Regions from separate parts of the Pseudomonas sp. OIL-1 genome, predicted to be linked through region 1. Evidence: predicted binding sites of a transcription regulator. Region 1 holds the regulator's gene; the other holds the start of a gene.
The links. The regulator FliA, encoded in region 1, starts transcription of late flagellar genes. The targets are predictions, from matches to a motif close to CTAAAGTTTNNNNNNNNNNNGCCGNTAA.

Region 1 (7,463 bases):
GTTCGTACGAGGCGATGCGGTCGCCGGCTTGATGATCCTGTTCATCAACGTGATCGGCGGGTTGGCGATCGGCATGGCTCAGCACGGTCTTTCCTTCGGTGACGCTGGTCGCATCTACGTGCTGCTGACTATCGGTGACGGTCTGGTGGCGCAGATTCCGTCGCTGCTGCTGTCCACTGCTGCAGCGATCATGGTTACCCGGGTCTCCACTTCAGAAGACATGGGCGCCCAGGTGCAGCGTCAAATGTTCGCCTCGCCCAAGGCGCTCGGCATCGCTGCGGCGATCCTGGTTCTGATGGGCCTGATCCCGGGCATGCCGCATGTGTCCTTTCTCGGCCTTGGCGCCCTGGCCGCCGCCGGTGCCTACTGGATTGCACAGAAACAGAAAGCCAAGCTTGAAGAGGCTGCCGAGACAGAACGCAAGGAATCCCAGGTGCCGGCGGTACAGCGGCCAGAGACCCGCGAACTCGGCTGGGAAGACGTGACACCGGTGGATATGGTCGGTCTGGAAGTGGGTTACCGGCTTATCCCGTTGGTTGACCGTAACCAGGGCGGACAGCTGCTCGCACGCATCAAGGGCGTACGCAAAAAGCTCTCCCAGGACCTCGGTTTTCTCATGCCATCGGTACACATTCGCGACAACCTGGATCTCGCGCCGAACGCCTACCGCGTGACGCTGATGGGCGTTGGTGTCGCGGAGGCCGAGGTGTATCCGGACAAGGAACTGGCTATCAATCCGGGTCAGGTATTTGGCGAGATCAAAGGGATAGCGGGCAAGGACCCGGCGTTTGGTCTGGAGGCTGTCTGGATCGAAGTGATGCAACGCGATCAGGCCCAGTCGCTGGGTTACACAGTGGTTGACGCCAGTACAGTTGTCGCCACGCACCTTAACCAGATCCTGCATAAGCATGCCCACGAAATGATCGGGCATGAAGAAGTCCAGCAGCTGTTGCAGGTGCTGGCCAAGGCTTCACCGAAGCTGGCGGAAGAGCTGGTGCCCGGAATGATCTCGCTGTCTGGTCTGCTCAAGGTGCTGCAGGGTTTGCTGGAAGAACAGGTGCCGGTACGCGACATCCGCACCATTGCCGAAGCCATCGCCAACCAGTCTGGCCGGAGTCAAGATACTGGCGCCTTGATTGGGGCAGTGCGCGTCGCATTGTCCCGCTCCATCGTGCAAAGCATTGTAGGGCTTGACTCGGAGCTGCCTGTGATCACGCTGGAACCCAGGTTGGAACAGATATTGCTACAGAGTGTTCAGAAGGCCGGACAAGGCGCAGAAGATGGCGTCATGCTCGAGCCGGGCATGGCCGAGAAGCTGCAGCGGTCACTGGCAGATGCGGTACAGCGGCAGGAGGTCCAGGGTAAGCCAGCCATCGTACTGGTAGCCGGACCGATCCGCGGGATGATGGCCAAGTTTGTTCGTTATGCGGCGCCCGCGGCCAATGTACTGTCCTACCAGGAAATACCGGACAGCAAGCAGGTCACCATCGTTGCGACGGTGGGCCAACAATGAATAGTCAGTACCAGGACAGGTGAGGTCAGCCATGAAAGTCAAACGTTTCTTTGCCGCTGATATGCGTCAGGCGATGAAGTTGGTCCGCGACGAAATGGGCGCGGACGCCTCCATTATCGCCAACCGCCGGGTCGCTGGGGGCGTGGAGCTGACAGCGGCGCTGGACTATGAAGCGCCTCGCGTGACCCCACCCACACCTGGGCTTGATCAGGAGCTGAAGAAAACCCAGGAGCGCATCGTCAAGGCGCGCGCTCAGCTGGGCGAAGGCGGGCAGCCGGCAGACGGGCCGCAGGTCAACCGCCAGTTGTTCGGCGAAACCATGCGCCAGGCCGTCGAGCAGGGCTCGCCCGTTGCTCAGCAATTGCTGGCACGGCTACAGAACGAGCACGCTACAGAAACCAGACCTGAAACCCGCGCCGCAGCTCCGCAACCGGATACTGCGGATACCGGTATCGGTGCAATGCGCGCCGAACTCGCAGGGCTGCGTGAAATGCTCGAGACCCAGCTGGGCAACATGGCCTGGGGCCAGATCAACCAACAGCGACCGCATCAGGCCAGTCTTTGGCGCCGGCTGACTCAGTTGGGTCTGCCGGCAGAGCTGAGCAAACAATTGATGGCTAAGGTGGCAGACGTGACAGATATCCGTCAGGCCTGGCGCATGCTGCTGGCGCACCTGGCACACAGTATTCCGGTTATCCGTGACGAACTTGTCGAACAGAACGGCGTAATCGCGTTGGTTGGCCCAACCGGAGCCGGCAAGACCACCAGCCTCGGCAAACTGGCAGCACGCTACGTGCTCAAGCATGGCAGTCAGCATGTTGCGCTGGTCACCATGGACACCTTCCGGATTGGCGCCCACGAACAGTTGCGCACGCTTGGACGTATCCTCAATGTGCCGGTGCGGGTGGTCGATGAACAGAACAGCCTGAGCGATGTGCTCAAGGAGTTTTCTGGCAAACGCATGGTGTTAGTCGATACAGCTGGCATGCAGGGCCAGGATCCGCAGCTGCGTAGTCAGCTGAGTGAACTGGCGGCGCAGGGGCAACGGGTTCGTACGTTGTTGGTGCTGGCCGCCACAAGTCAGTACCAGGTGCTGAAGTCTGCCTATCATCATTACAAATCCTGCGGACTGTCCGGTTGTATTCTGACCAAGATCGACGAGGCAGCCACGCTGGGCGAGTCACTGGGTCTGGCTATGGAACAAGCTTTGCCGGTAGCCTATATGGCAGATGGCCAGCGTATTCCGGATGATATTTGCCAGGCGGTAGGCCACAAGCTGGTCAGTCGTGCGGTGAGCATGGCCAGTAATGCTGGCGAAGCGCCTGCCGATGAGGCAATGGGCAATGTCTTTGCAGGTATACTGCACGCAGGTTGAAGAGGCGGGGATCAGCTGCATTTCGCCTCAAAGGTGCGATCCAGCAAGCGAACCGCAAGAGCGTGCTGTCGACGAATGCACTGCAGCATGGGCGGCGCGGTTTTTACAGATTTGCGAGGGTCTGTTGCCGTTTCATCGCGGCCGCGACGGAGGCCCGTTTGGTGCAGAACAAGGCGCGAGGAATGAAGTTTGTTCAACACATCCATGTGTTTCACCCCTTCAGGGCTTACGCGCAAAAGCGCTCCAGGCGTTTTTGTGGTTGTTCCAAATGAGTGACGAGTAACGCAGTGCTGCGGCAAACGGGTCCCGTCCCTTCGGGTGGGGCCGCCTAGGTTGCGCGTCAAATGACGCCATGCGGCGTTGCGGGACTTGGCAAGGGAACAACCATTACCTGCGTCCCGCGCCTTGCGGATCGCCGCCCGGCCTTGCGCCATTTGACAAGCAACGCGGCTCGCGATGAAACGGCAACAGACCCTAAAACGAATTCTTATTACAAGGTAATCCACACAGATGGGCAGCAATCATCCGGTTCAGGTTATCGCGGTCACCGGCGGCAAGGGCGGGATCGGCAAAACCAACGTATCCGTCAACCTCAGCATGGCGCTGGCGGCGTTGGGGCGTCGGGTCGTACTGCTCGACGCCGACCTTGGCCTCGCCAACGTGGACGTGCTGTTGGGTATCAAGCCCAAGGCTACGCTCGCGGACGTGCTTGATGGCAAATGCGACTTGCGAGACGTGCTGATCGACGGCCCCGGTGGCATCCGCATTGTCCCCGCTGCCTCGGGTGCAGCGCGTATGGTCAACCTGAACCAGCAGCAGCACGCCGGCCTTATCCAGGCGTTCAGCGACATTGGCGACAATATCGATGTGTTGATTGTCGACACCGCCGCCGGGATAGGCGACTCGGTCGTGAGCTTCGTGCGTGCTGCCCAGGAAGTTCTTGTCGTGGTATGCGACGAACCTACCTCGATCACCGACGCCTACGCCTTGATCAAGTTGCTCAATCGCGATCACGGCATGACCCGCTTCCGCGTGCTGGCTAACATGGTCAATACGCCGCAGGAAGGCCGCACCGTTTTTGCCAAACTGACCAAGGTCACGGACCGTTTCCTGGATGTGGCGCTGCAATACGTCGGCGCGGTGCCCTACGACGAATCGGTGCGCAAAGCGGTGCAGAAACAGCGCGCGGTTTTTGACGCCTTTCCGCGTAGCAAGGCCTCGCTGGCCATTCGCGGCATTGCGCAGAAAATTGATTCCTGGCCGCTGCCGGTCAATCCTCGGGGCCATCTCGAATTCTTTGTTGAGCGCCTGGTCCAGCATTCGGGGGCAGAGTCATGATCGCGTCCGCCAGTGGAGCCTATATGTACAACCGTACCCAACTTGCAGCGGGTCAGCAGGATCTGTTGGTCGAGCAGTTTGCTCCCCTGGTCAAGCGCATTGCCTATCACCTGCTCGGGCGCTTGCCGTCCAGCGTCCAGGTGGAAGATCTGATGCAGGCCGGCATGATCGGTCTGCTCGAGGCCTCGCGCAAATTCGATCATTCCAAGGGTGCCAGCTTTGAAACCTACGCCGGTATCCGCATTCGTGGTGCCATGCTGGATGAGGTTCGCAAGGGCGACTGGGCGCCTCGGTCGGTCCACCGCAATACGCGTATGGTCAGTGATGCCATTCGCGCGGTGGAAGCCAGGCTTGGTCGCGACGCTAAAGATCAGGAGGTTGCGGCCGAACTAGAGATGAGCCTTGAGGATTACTACGCGATTCTGGGCGACACGGCCGGCAGCAAACTGTTCAGCTTCGAGGATCTGCTCGAGTCCGGCGCGGCGGCGGATGTCCACGCTGAAGGTGAACCTCAGGGCGAGCTGCTGGATGAGCGGTTTCGTGGCGCGCTGGTCGAGGCCATCGAAGGCCTTCCTGAGCGTGAGCGACTGGTGCTTTCCCTGTATTACGACGAAGAGCTGAACCTCAAGGAGATCGGCGCGGTGCTGGGTGTGAGCGAGTCGAGGGTGAGCCAGCTGCACACGCAGTGCGCAGCCCGGCTGCGGGCACGTCTGGTTGCCTGGAAGAACGAATATTGATAGTCGGATCTCTGGTCCGGCTATATAGCGACGGTGCCTGAGTTGCCCGCTGGCTGAGCAGCTTCGGTACACTGCGCGCGTTTTACTTGCTGAGTCATTCTGGCTCGGAGACATGAATTTAGCAGAGTGCGAACCTGCACTTTTATCTGGTTTGTACGGAGGTCTACTTGGACAAGAATATGAAAATTCTGATCGTCGACGATTTCTCGACGATGAGGCGCATCATCAAGAACCTACTGCGTGACCTCGGGTTCACCAATACCGCGGAGGCCGACGATGGCAACACCGCGTTGCCGATGTTGCAGAGCGGTAATTTCGACTTTCTGGTCACTGACTGGAATATGCCGGGTATGAGTGGAATTGATCTGCTCAGAGCTGTCCGGGCCGACGACCGTCTGAAGCATCTTCCGGTGTTGATGGTCACTGCTGAAGCCAAGCGCGATCAGATTATCGAGGCCGCGCAAGCAGGCGTGAGTGGCTACGTGGTGAAGCCTTTCACCGCCCAGGCGCTCAAAGAAAAAATCGAAAAGATTTTCGAACGCGTCCAGCCGAAATAATCAACCGGGGTATCAGAAGATGGCTTTAAGCAAGGATCCCGGCCAGGCGACTGCTCAGCAATTTGAACATTCCCTCAAGGAGCATGCTCTGCAGCTCGTTGATCACCTTGAGAGTGGTAACTTCAGCGAAGCAGTACTGGTGGTGCACTCAATCAATCAGGCCCGTGACCGCGGGCTCTACCACGAGGTCGGGCAGCTTACCCGGGCGTTACACAACGCTATCGTGAATTTCCAGATCGATACATCCCACGCGCTCGGCGATGGCGGCGAAGCCTCGAAGATTTCCGACGCCTCGGACCGTCTTGATTATGTCGTGCAGCTCACCGACAAGGCCGCCAATCGCACCATGGACCTGGTGGAAAGCAGTACGCCCTTCGTTGCCGAAATCGGTGAAGAAGCTGCCGCGCTGCGCCTCGAATGGGCGCGTCTGCAGCGCAGGGAAATGGCTGCCGATGAGTTCCGTGACCTGTCCCGACGCATTGGAGAATTTCTGACCAAGACCGAGCAGTCCGCGACAACAGTTTCGACACATCTGAACGACATCATGATCGCTCAGGATTATCAGGACCTGACTGGTCAGGTCATCAAGCGTGTGACCACGCTGGTTCACGATGTCGAGGAAAGTCTGGTGAGTCTGGTGCGCATGGCAGGGCAGGTCGATCGCCTTGCTGGCATCGAGCATGGCGACGGCGTGAAGCCGAAAAAAGCACCAGAAAAAGGTGAAGGTCCGCAGATTCATGCCGATATAAGGGAAGACGTAGTGTCTGGACAAGACGAAGTTGATGATCTTCTGTCCAGTCTTGGTTTTTAAGGGAGTACATGCATGAGTTTCGACGCGGATGAGGAAATCCTTCAGGACTTTCTGGTGGAAGCCGGAGAGATCCTGGAGCAGTTGTCCGAGCAGTTGGTAGAACTGGAAAACCGTCCGGACGACGCCGATTTGCTCAACGCGATCTTTCGCGGCTTTCACACGGTAAAAGGCGGGGCGGGTTTCCTCCAGCTGGACGCGCTGGTTGGCTGCTGCCATATCGCAGAGAACGTTTTCGATATCCTGCGCAAGGGCGAACGTTCGGTTACCTCCGAATTGATGGACGTCGTCCTGCAGGCGCTCGATTCAGTCAACAGCATGTTTGCCGAGGTGCGTGAAGGCGAGGCGCCCACGCCGGCCGAGCCGGCGTTGCTTGAGGCGCTGGCCTTGTTGGCGAAACCCGCTGCGGCGAGCCCGAGCCCTGATCCTGTCACGTCGAATCAGGCTGTTGAAGCGACTGCCGTGAATGTCCCGGAAGCGGCGGGCGGCGAAGGCGACATCACCGACGACGAGTTCGAGAAACTTCTGGATGCGTTACAGGCAGAGCCCTCTGCTGAGGCCGTTGAATCCGCTTTGCCCGTGTCTGCCGGCAATGCGGATACAGGCAGTAGCGATAGCGATAGCGATGAGATAACGGACGAAGAGTTTGAAGCGTTGCTTGATCAACTGCACGGCGCCGGTAAACCGCCCGTTGCGGCCGTAGCGGCCGCTGCAAGCGCATCGACACCGGACACCGGCGCGTCTGACGACGCCATTACCGACGACGAATTTGAAGCCTTGCTGGATCAACTGCACGGCACCGGCAAAGGGCCGGGCGCGACAGACGCGGCGCAAGCTGGCTCCGAAGCCGAACCCGCTGCGGACTCGGTGGGTTCCGAGCATATTACCGATGACGAATTCGAAGCCCTGCTGGATCAACTGCATGGCAACGGCAAAGCGCCGGGCAAGAACGAAGTCGAAACAGTTTCGGATGCCGCAGCTGCGGTCGCTGCCAGGCCCGATTCCCGGCCAGCTCCTGCACCCGCTCCCGCCCCTGCGCCTGCATCAGGCAAGCAGGCCGAGCCCGCTGCAGCAAAGGCGCCGGCCACTGCCGATGCGCACCCTGCAGAAACCACCGTGCGTGTAGATACAGCAC
Region 2 (7,463 bases), 1.3 Mb from region 1:
CGATATTCCCGGAAGCGTCAGTCCCGAAATAACCCGCCCGGGTATAGCTCAGCGCACCGTTGTTGCTGGTGACAAAGAAACCATTACCGTTGATCGCCAGGTCCAGGCTGTTCTCGGTGAAGTTGACCGCGCCCTGGTTGAACAGCTGCGCAACGTCGCCTGTGACGACGCCGCTACCGACTGCGTTACTGCCCGAGCCAAGCACGGACGCTGCATACACATCAGCGAATTCGGCGCGTGAACCCTTGAAGCCGACCGTACCTGCGTTGGCGATGTTGTTACCGGTGATATTCAGTTCAGATGCCGCCGCCCGGATACCACTCAAACCTGTGTTGAAAGACATGCTGTACTCCTTGTCCCGTGTTCGGACGACGTTTATTTGCTGATAGTCAGTACTTCAGAAAGGCCGATACTGCCGAGGCCGGCAAGGTTCAGAACCATTTCCCCGCCCTGCCCCATGCCAAGCGACACGCTGTCGACATTGGCCGGCAACAGCGTGGCGAGCTGTTTGTTCTCACCATTGATCGAGGCCTGCGCTTCAAACTTGTATTTGCCGGCCGGCAAGGTTTCGCCGCTGCCGTTCTTGCCATCCCACTTGAAATCCAGCATGCCGGCTTCCTTCGCGCCCATGTTCACGGTCGACACAAGGCTGCCCTTTTCGTCATAGACGTTGACCGAGACGTTGTCGCTGCGCTGGGTCAGCGCCAGCTGGCCCTCGATACCTTCCTGCGTATCGACCATGGCATTCATGGTCGGCACGATGACGCTGCGCCCGACCAGCGATGAAGCCTGCAAGGCTTGGGAGGACTGATAACCGCTGAGCAATGAATCCATGCTGGTGTTCATGTTTTCAATGCCTTCGACGGTACTGAACTGCGCCAGCTGCGCAATGAATTCGCCGTTGTCCTGGGGCGACAGCGGATCCTGGTTGTTCATCTGGGCGACCAGCAGGTTCATGAACTCGTTCTTGCCGAGCTCGTCGCCCTTGGCGAAACGCGACTGGTCGACCTTGTACTGATCCAGCAGGCTATCGCCAACGGCGAGATTGTTACTGACGCTCATAGAGTGAAACTCCTTACTGGCCCAGCGTCAGCACGCGCTGCAGCATGGTCTTGGCGGTATTCATGATTTCGACGTTGGTCTGGTAGGAGCGGGAGGCGGACATCATGTTCGCCATTTCCTCGACGACGTTTACGTTGGGATAGAACACATAGCCCTGTTCATCAGCCATCGGATGGTCAGGTTGATAGCGTGGCTGCAGCTCGGCATCGGATTCGACGACGCCACGCACTTCCACCCCGCTTCCCGCTTCGTGCTCGGGGGTAAACAGCGAGCCTCCGCCATTCTGCTGCTGACTGAATACCGTGGCGAATACCGGATTGCGCGCACGGTAGGTTTCGTCGACGCTGCTGGAAACCGTTTCGGCGTTGGCGATATTGCTGGCGACAGTATTGAGCCGCAGTGACTGGGCACTCATGCCGGAACCGGCAATATTGAAGACCTGGCTAAGGGACATGATCAATCTCCGCGCAGGGCTGTCATCAACCCTTTGAATTTGCTGTTGAGGAAGGTGAAGCTGGCCTGGAACTCGATAGCATTCTCGGCGTACTTGGCCTGCTCGACCTGGGTGTCGACCGTGTTGCCATCAATGGATGGCTGCGCCGCGGTGCGGTAACGCAGTCCTGCCGCCTGATCGATAAAGCCGTCCACTGCCATATGCTGGGAATGGGTCTGGCTCGCCTGAAAAGGTTTGCCTGCTCCGGTTTTCTCAGCCTCGAGAACGGCCGCAAAATCCAGATCCCGCGCCTGGTAACCGGGGGTATCGGCATTGGCAATGTTATTGGCAAGCACGGCGGCGCGATCAGCCCTGAAAGCCAGCGCCTTTTCGTGCAATCCAAGTGCTCGGTCGAAACTCAAGCTCATCCCAGCCTCCTCACTCTTTTTTCCGAACTCTTTACTTCTGAGCTCTTTATTTCTGAGCTCTTTATTTCTGAAGCCGGCAAATTGCCGCCGTTTTCGTAGTTGAGAGTGACGAAGCAAATCGCATGCCATAAGTGCAATGCATTAACTTTCAAAGAGATAGGGAACTGGAAGGCAGGAGGCGGCAACGGTTTACCGGCGCCACCACAAGCCAGGCGGCAAGTTTCTGCGCCAGTTAACCAGGCACAACTTTGCTCGATGGACTGACGCCGCGAACCAGAGTTGGCTTGAAACACTGCCGGCTGGGACAGCAGAAGACGCACACAAGAACCAAGCGCGACGCTGCCAACGCCGCGATATCTGTTACCTGGTCTTGTACACGATCCCGGGATTGCACTGCACCATCTGGTACAGCTCGGGCAGGCCGTTCAACGCTTCGGAGGCTCCCAGCATCAGATAGCCGCCGGGCTTCAGGGTGGCGTGGATGCGCCTGAGGATGTCTTTTTTGCGCTCGGCAGAAAAGTAGATGAGTACGTTCCGGCAAAACACAATGTCGAACTTACCCAGGGCCGCATAGCTTTCGAGAAGATTGAGCGCGCGAAACTCGACGCGGCTGCGGATGGGAGCCTTGACCCTCCACCTGCCCGGCAAGGGATTGTCGAAATACCGAACCAATCGATCCTGGGCCAGCCCTCTGCCAATTGACAGACTGTCATACTCGGCGCTTTTGGCTGCCGTCAAAATTCCGCCGGACAGATCAGTCGCAACGATGTTCGCACCTGAGCGCAGCTGGCCCGGATTGCTGCGTTCGAACTCGTCAATCGCCATGCTTAGCGAATAAGGCTCCTGCCCTGAAGAACAGGCAGCTGACCAGATACGCAAGCGCTGACCGGGATTGGACTTGATGAACTCAGGTATCAAACGATTCTTCAGCACTTCGAACGGATAGCTATCACGAAACCACAGGGTTTCGTTGGTCGTCATCGCATCGATGACCGATTCTTTCAAACCCCCGCGGGGCTGGCTCTGAATACGCTGAACCAGCTCCCCCAGATGCTTTATGCCTTGCTGCTCCATCAACCGATTGAGCCGGCTGGCCACCAGGTATTGTTTATTGTCACCCAGAACGATGCCACAGGACTTCTCGAGCAAATCACGAAACTGATGGAAATACTGCTGTTCAGACGTCAAACGATCCGCCCCATCCAGTAATAAGGCGCCCTGTCAGCCAGGTCCGCCGCGCGGCGCGTGCAGCCTGTCGATAACCCGACGGGCAAGCTCGTCCGGTTTGAATTTCGCGAGAAAGTCATCCGCTCCTACCTTTTTTACCATTGCCTGGTTGAATACGCCGGACAAGGATGTGTGCAAAATTATGTGCAAACGTTTGAGACGTGGGTCGTTCCGCACTTCAGCGGTGAGGGTATACCCGTCCATCTCCGGCATTTCAATATCCGATATCATCATCAGCAAGCTCTGCGATACGTCTTCGCCGGAATCAGCTAACGCTTTCAACCAATCCAGCGCCTGACGCCCGTCATTCAGAGCAACGATCTCCACACCTACTTCTTGCAGACAACGGGACACCTGCTTTCGTGCCACTGAGGAGTCATCAACAATCAACACCCTGCGTGAAACTGCGGCAGCCTGAGCCTGCTCATCAATAACGCCAGCGCTGACATTCTCCTGCAAAGGCACCACTTCGGCCAGGATCCGCTCTACATCAATTATCTCGACCAGGCGATCCTCGACCCTGGTTACTGCGGTCAGATAATGGTCACGGCCACTGCCCCGGGGCGGTGGATGGATCTCTGACCAGTTCAGATTGACGATGCGTTCGACGCCGCTGACCAGAAAGCCCTGCACGCGGTAATTGTATTCGGTGATGATGACGAAGGTATTCGCCAGATCAGCCAGACCCGGTCCGCCGATCGCCTTGCGCAGATCAATGATCGGCAAGGTTCCGCCGCGAATATGTGCAACGCCGCGCACCACCGGGTTCAGCCGTGGCAAGACGGTCAGCTTCGGGCACTGCAGTATTTCTTTGACCTTGAAAACGTTGATGCCGTAAAGCTGGTTGCCGGCCAGACGAAACAGCAGCAATTCAAGGCGATTCTCGCCAACCAGCTGGGTACGCTGGTTGACCGAGTCCATTACGCCAGCCATCGGTGACTCCTCACTTTATAGGGTACGGCTTGTCAGGTGCAGCTTTTGGAGCGCGGCACATTTCTTGCTGCAGGGGTGCAAAGCGACATAAACCCGGCGCCATCTCTTCTAAGGTTTCCTGTATGCGTTTCAGTACACACTGCGCCGCGCTGACCATGCTGTTCTCCGCGAGCCTGTCTGCCAGCCCGCTCATAGATCAGCTTATCGGCGCGACCACGGCTTTTCTTGAGCGCGAAATTCAAACGCAGCTGCAGCAGAGCACCCGCCAGGCTCGCTACAGTATTGAGGTCAACCGTCTGGATCCGCGCCTGCGTCTGGCGGTCTGCCCTGACGATGCATTGAAAGCCAGCCTGGAAAGCCCGGCTGTACCGGTGGGACGCGTCACTGTGCGCCTTTCCTGCGAGAGCGATGTACGCTGGCGATTGTTCGTTCCTGCGCAGGTCAGCCTGTTTGAGGATGTTCTGGTCGCGGTGCGTCCGTTAGGCCGCCAGGATGTTATCAGCGCGAGTGATGTCGCCCTGATGGAACGCGACACCGGACTGCTCAACGGCGCTTATCTGACCGACCCACAACAAGCCGTGGGGATGCGTCTGCGCAGGCCGATCGCCGCCGATACCGTTGTCAGCCCAGCGCAACTGGAGCAGGATGAAATTGTTAAACGTGGCGACAAGGTCGTGATCAGCGCCGCCAATACGCAGATATCGGTAAAAATGCCCGGAGAAGCGCTGGAGGGCGGAACGGTAGGCTCGCAGATTCGCGTCAGGAATACGCGCTCCGGCCGCACGGTCAGCGCGAGAGTGGTCGCCCCCGGCCAGGTGTCGGTGGCAATGTGATACCTCTGGCGAACTTGGCTATACTGCGCATTCGGAATGCTAAATGCGAACCAGTCCACATAGTTTTCGCACAATTCACTAAAGGTTTAGCTGCCTCGGCCGTTACAGCTATTAGCGAAGCATTCAGTCTGAGGATAAAGCGATGGTTATCAACTTCAACACTGCCAACGGAGCCAACAGTGCCGGGCGCACAGCCCAGGCCGACGCGGCTGCAGGCAAACGCGACGTGGCTGTGGAAAACAACGCAGCTGACAAGCCGGGCGTGGATAAATCCGCCTCGGGTGAGTCGTCAGTCAAGCTGAGCGATCAGGCCCAGCAAATGAAATCGATCGAAGCACGGCTAAAGGATTTGCCGGAAGTGGACAGCGAACGGGTAGCGCAGCTCAAGCAAGCGATAGCGGACGGCAGTTACAAGCCGGACAGCGGCCGCATTGCCGATAAATTGTTGGGACTCGAAGACTGACGCTTCGGGTCGGTGGAGACGTAGATGACGCTCAAGCAGCTATTTGATCAGGCCGTCAGTGACTGCGAACAGTTCGTCGAACTGCTCGACAGAGAACAGCAGGCGCTGATACAGAACGACATGGTTACGCTTGAGTCGCTGCTCACCAGCAAGGCTCCTCTGGTGTCTGCGCTGAACAGCCATGACCAGCAGATCAACGATCAGGCGCGTCAGCTGGGCAAAATACCCGAGCAAACCATGGAAGCTTTTCTGGAGCCGCTTGGTCAGATGGAGTTGATCGAAAGCTACCAGTCGCTCAGACAGCACCTGACCCGTTGCCGCGATGCCAATCTGCGCAACGCGCGGCTGGTACGCCACAGCCAGCATGCCAACAGCCATCTGCTTGATCTGTTGCGCAACCAGGGCGAATCAAGCCAGGCTGTTTACGACCGCCAGGGCCTCGCTACGCGCAGCCATTCGCAGCGGCCAATAATCAAGGCTTAGGGTCCCGCCACGGCGAGACCAGGTTAGCCAGCAACAAGGCGCATAAGGAGTGGGTAGCCCATAGCCAGCATGCTATACAATGCTTCCCTTGCCATGCCTATTGTCGAGATTCTCCAGTGTCCAGCTTATTAGTGCCAGAAACCGGCCCGCAGCCACCCAGGGAAGTCCGCTCGCCCGTCGAGATCAATGCACTGCTGAAGACTTTGCTGCAATCGCGCGATCAGCTGATCGTCAGCTTTCCCGAACGTAGCCAGAAATTCCAGAGTTTCATCGTTGCAGTCGACCCGGCAAACCATCAACTCTGGATAGATGAACTGGTCCCGAAGGAAGGCGATCGGTACATCACAGAAGGTGAGTCATTTCGGATTGATGCCTGGCATGAAGGCGTTCACCTGCGCTGGCATTGCTCCGCAGCGCAGCGAGTTATTCTGGAAGGGGCACCCGCTTACTGCGCCGCCCTCCCTGGACAGCTTATCTATCACCAGAAGCGTGGCGCATTCCGAGCCATGGTCCAACGGACATTGGAAACAGGTGTGACGCTGGAAAGCGATAAAATTCAACTGAGCGGCCACCTGTTCGATATCTCAGCTACCGGGTGCAAGGCGCTCCTTGCTTCAGACCAGACTCGGACGCTACACCCGGGCGCCGTCATCGAGGCCTGCCAGCTCTATCTGCCTGAGACCGGAACACTGGATATTGCGGTCGAAGTCCGCCACGTGTCGTATGACGAAAACCGGGATGAATCCTATGTCGGTCTCAGATTTCGACAGCCCGGCCCTCAGGCTCAGCGGCAGGTGGACCGCTTCGTCAACTACCTGCAGCGTGAAGCACGCCGCCTGGAAAAGCGCGACGACCTGTTCTGATGTAGCCGAAGGCATCCCACCTCGAGGGTGTGGCGCGCTTGTGCTATGGCACGATTTGCAGGGCCCCTGACCCTGTCGGCGAGCAGGCGCTCACCAACCCCAGGAGTGCGCCTGCGCTACAGTTGATATTTGCAGCGGCATCAGAACCCGTGAACACGCCCGAACGTGCCCGAAGCGCGTGCCAGTTCGGCGCCCCTTGGGGGTGTAGCGCGCCGGCGCTACGCCGATGTCTACGACAGTATCAAACCTCTTCGACACGCCCGAAAAGCATGCCCACCGCAGGACCAGCAGTGCGCCCGGATCAGATCACCCCGGTCGATGGTCTTCCTGGTCGGCATCAAGGTCCGCTGTGCTTGGATAGCTATCAGTCTCGTCCCGCATATGATCCTCGACAAACTGCTCATCAACACGCGGATCAAGCGCTGCGGAAAGTGGCGAGCTCGCCAGGTTACCCGCCGCAGGCATGTAATGACTCGGCTCGGCCTGCAGGTGCTCTCCCGTGACACGGCTCGGGCGTACGTTGATAACGAGAAACATGCTGGATATCGCCATGAACACATAGAGCATTCCCGGGCCGCCGACTTTCATCAGCGCCGAACTGAGCAAGGGGCCGGCGCTGGCGCCGAGCCCGAAGGTGATTAACAGCATCGCCGACAGCAACACCCGTTCTTCCGGCCCGACGTGGTCGTTGGCCAGCGCCACCGCAAGCGGGTACAGGGTGAACGCCAGCATGCCGAA

Region 2: a site for FliA is predicted at 4,995-5,022, ahead of flgM (flagellar biosynthesis anti-sigma factor FlgM). Genes of this name have one in related genera too.

The regions. Positions count from the first base shown of each region.
Region 1 covers NZ_CP048629.1:3,805,908-3,813,370, reverse strand. The annotation lists gene flhA (flagellar biosynthesis protein FlhA) at 1-1,513, shown strand, start outside; gene flhF (flagellar biosynthesis protein FlhF) at 1,545-2,888, shown strand; gene fleN (flagellar synthesis regulator FleN) at 3,399-4,226, shown strand; gene G3M63_RS17505 (RNA polymerase sigma factor FliA) at 4,226-4,963, shown strand; gene G3M63_RS17500 (chemotaxis response regulator CheY) at 5,143-5,520, shown strand; gene G3M63_RS17495 (protein phosphatase CheZ) at 5,540-6,331, shown strand; gene G3M63_RS17490 (chemotaxis protein CheA) at 6,344-7,463, shown strand, end outside.
Region 2 covers NZ_CP048629.1:2,460,017-2,467,479, reverse strand. The annotation lists gene G3M63_RS11530 (flagellar hook protein FlgE) at 1-343, opposite strand, end outside; gene flgD (flagellar hook assembly protein FlgD) at 376-1,062, opposite strand; gene flgC (flagellar basal body rod protein FlgC) at 1,076-1,516, opposite strand; gene flgB (flagellar basal body rod protein FlgB) at 1,519-1,923, opposite strand; gene G3M63_RS11510 (protein-glutamate O-methyltransferase CheR) at 2,284-3,111, opposite strand; gene G3M63_RS11505 (chemotaxis protein CheV) at 3,145-4,083, opposite strand; gene flgA (flagellar basal body P-ring formation chaperone FlgA) at 4,206-4,916, shown strand; gene flgM (flagellar biosynthesis anti-sigma factor FlgM) at 5,059-5,379, shown strand; gene G3M63_RS11490 (flagella synthesis protein FlgN) at 5,404-5,862, shown strand; gene G3M63_RS11485 (flagellar brake protein) at 5,979-6,725, shown strand; gene G3M63_RS11480 (MFS transporter) at 7,032-7,463, opposite strand, start outside.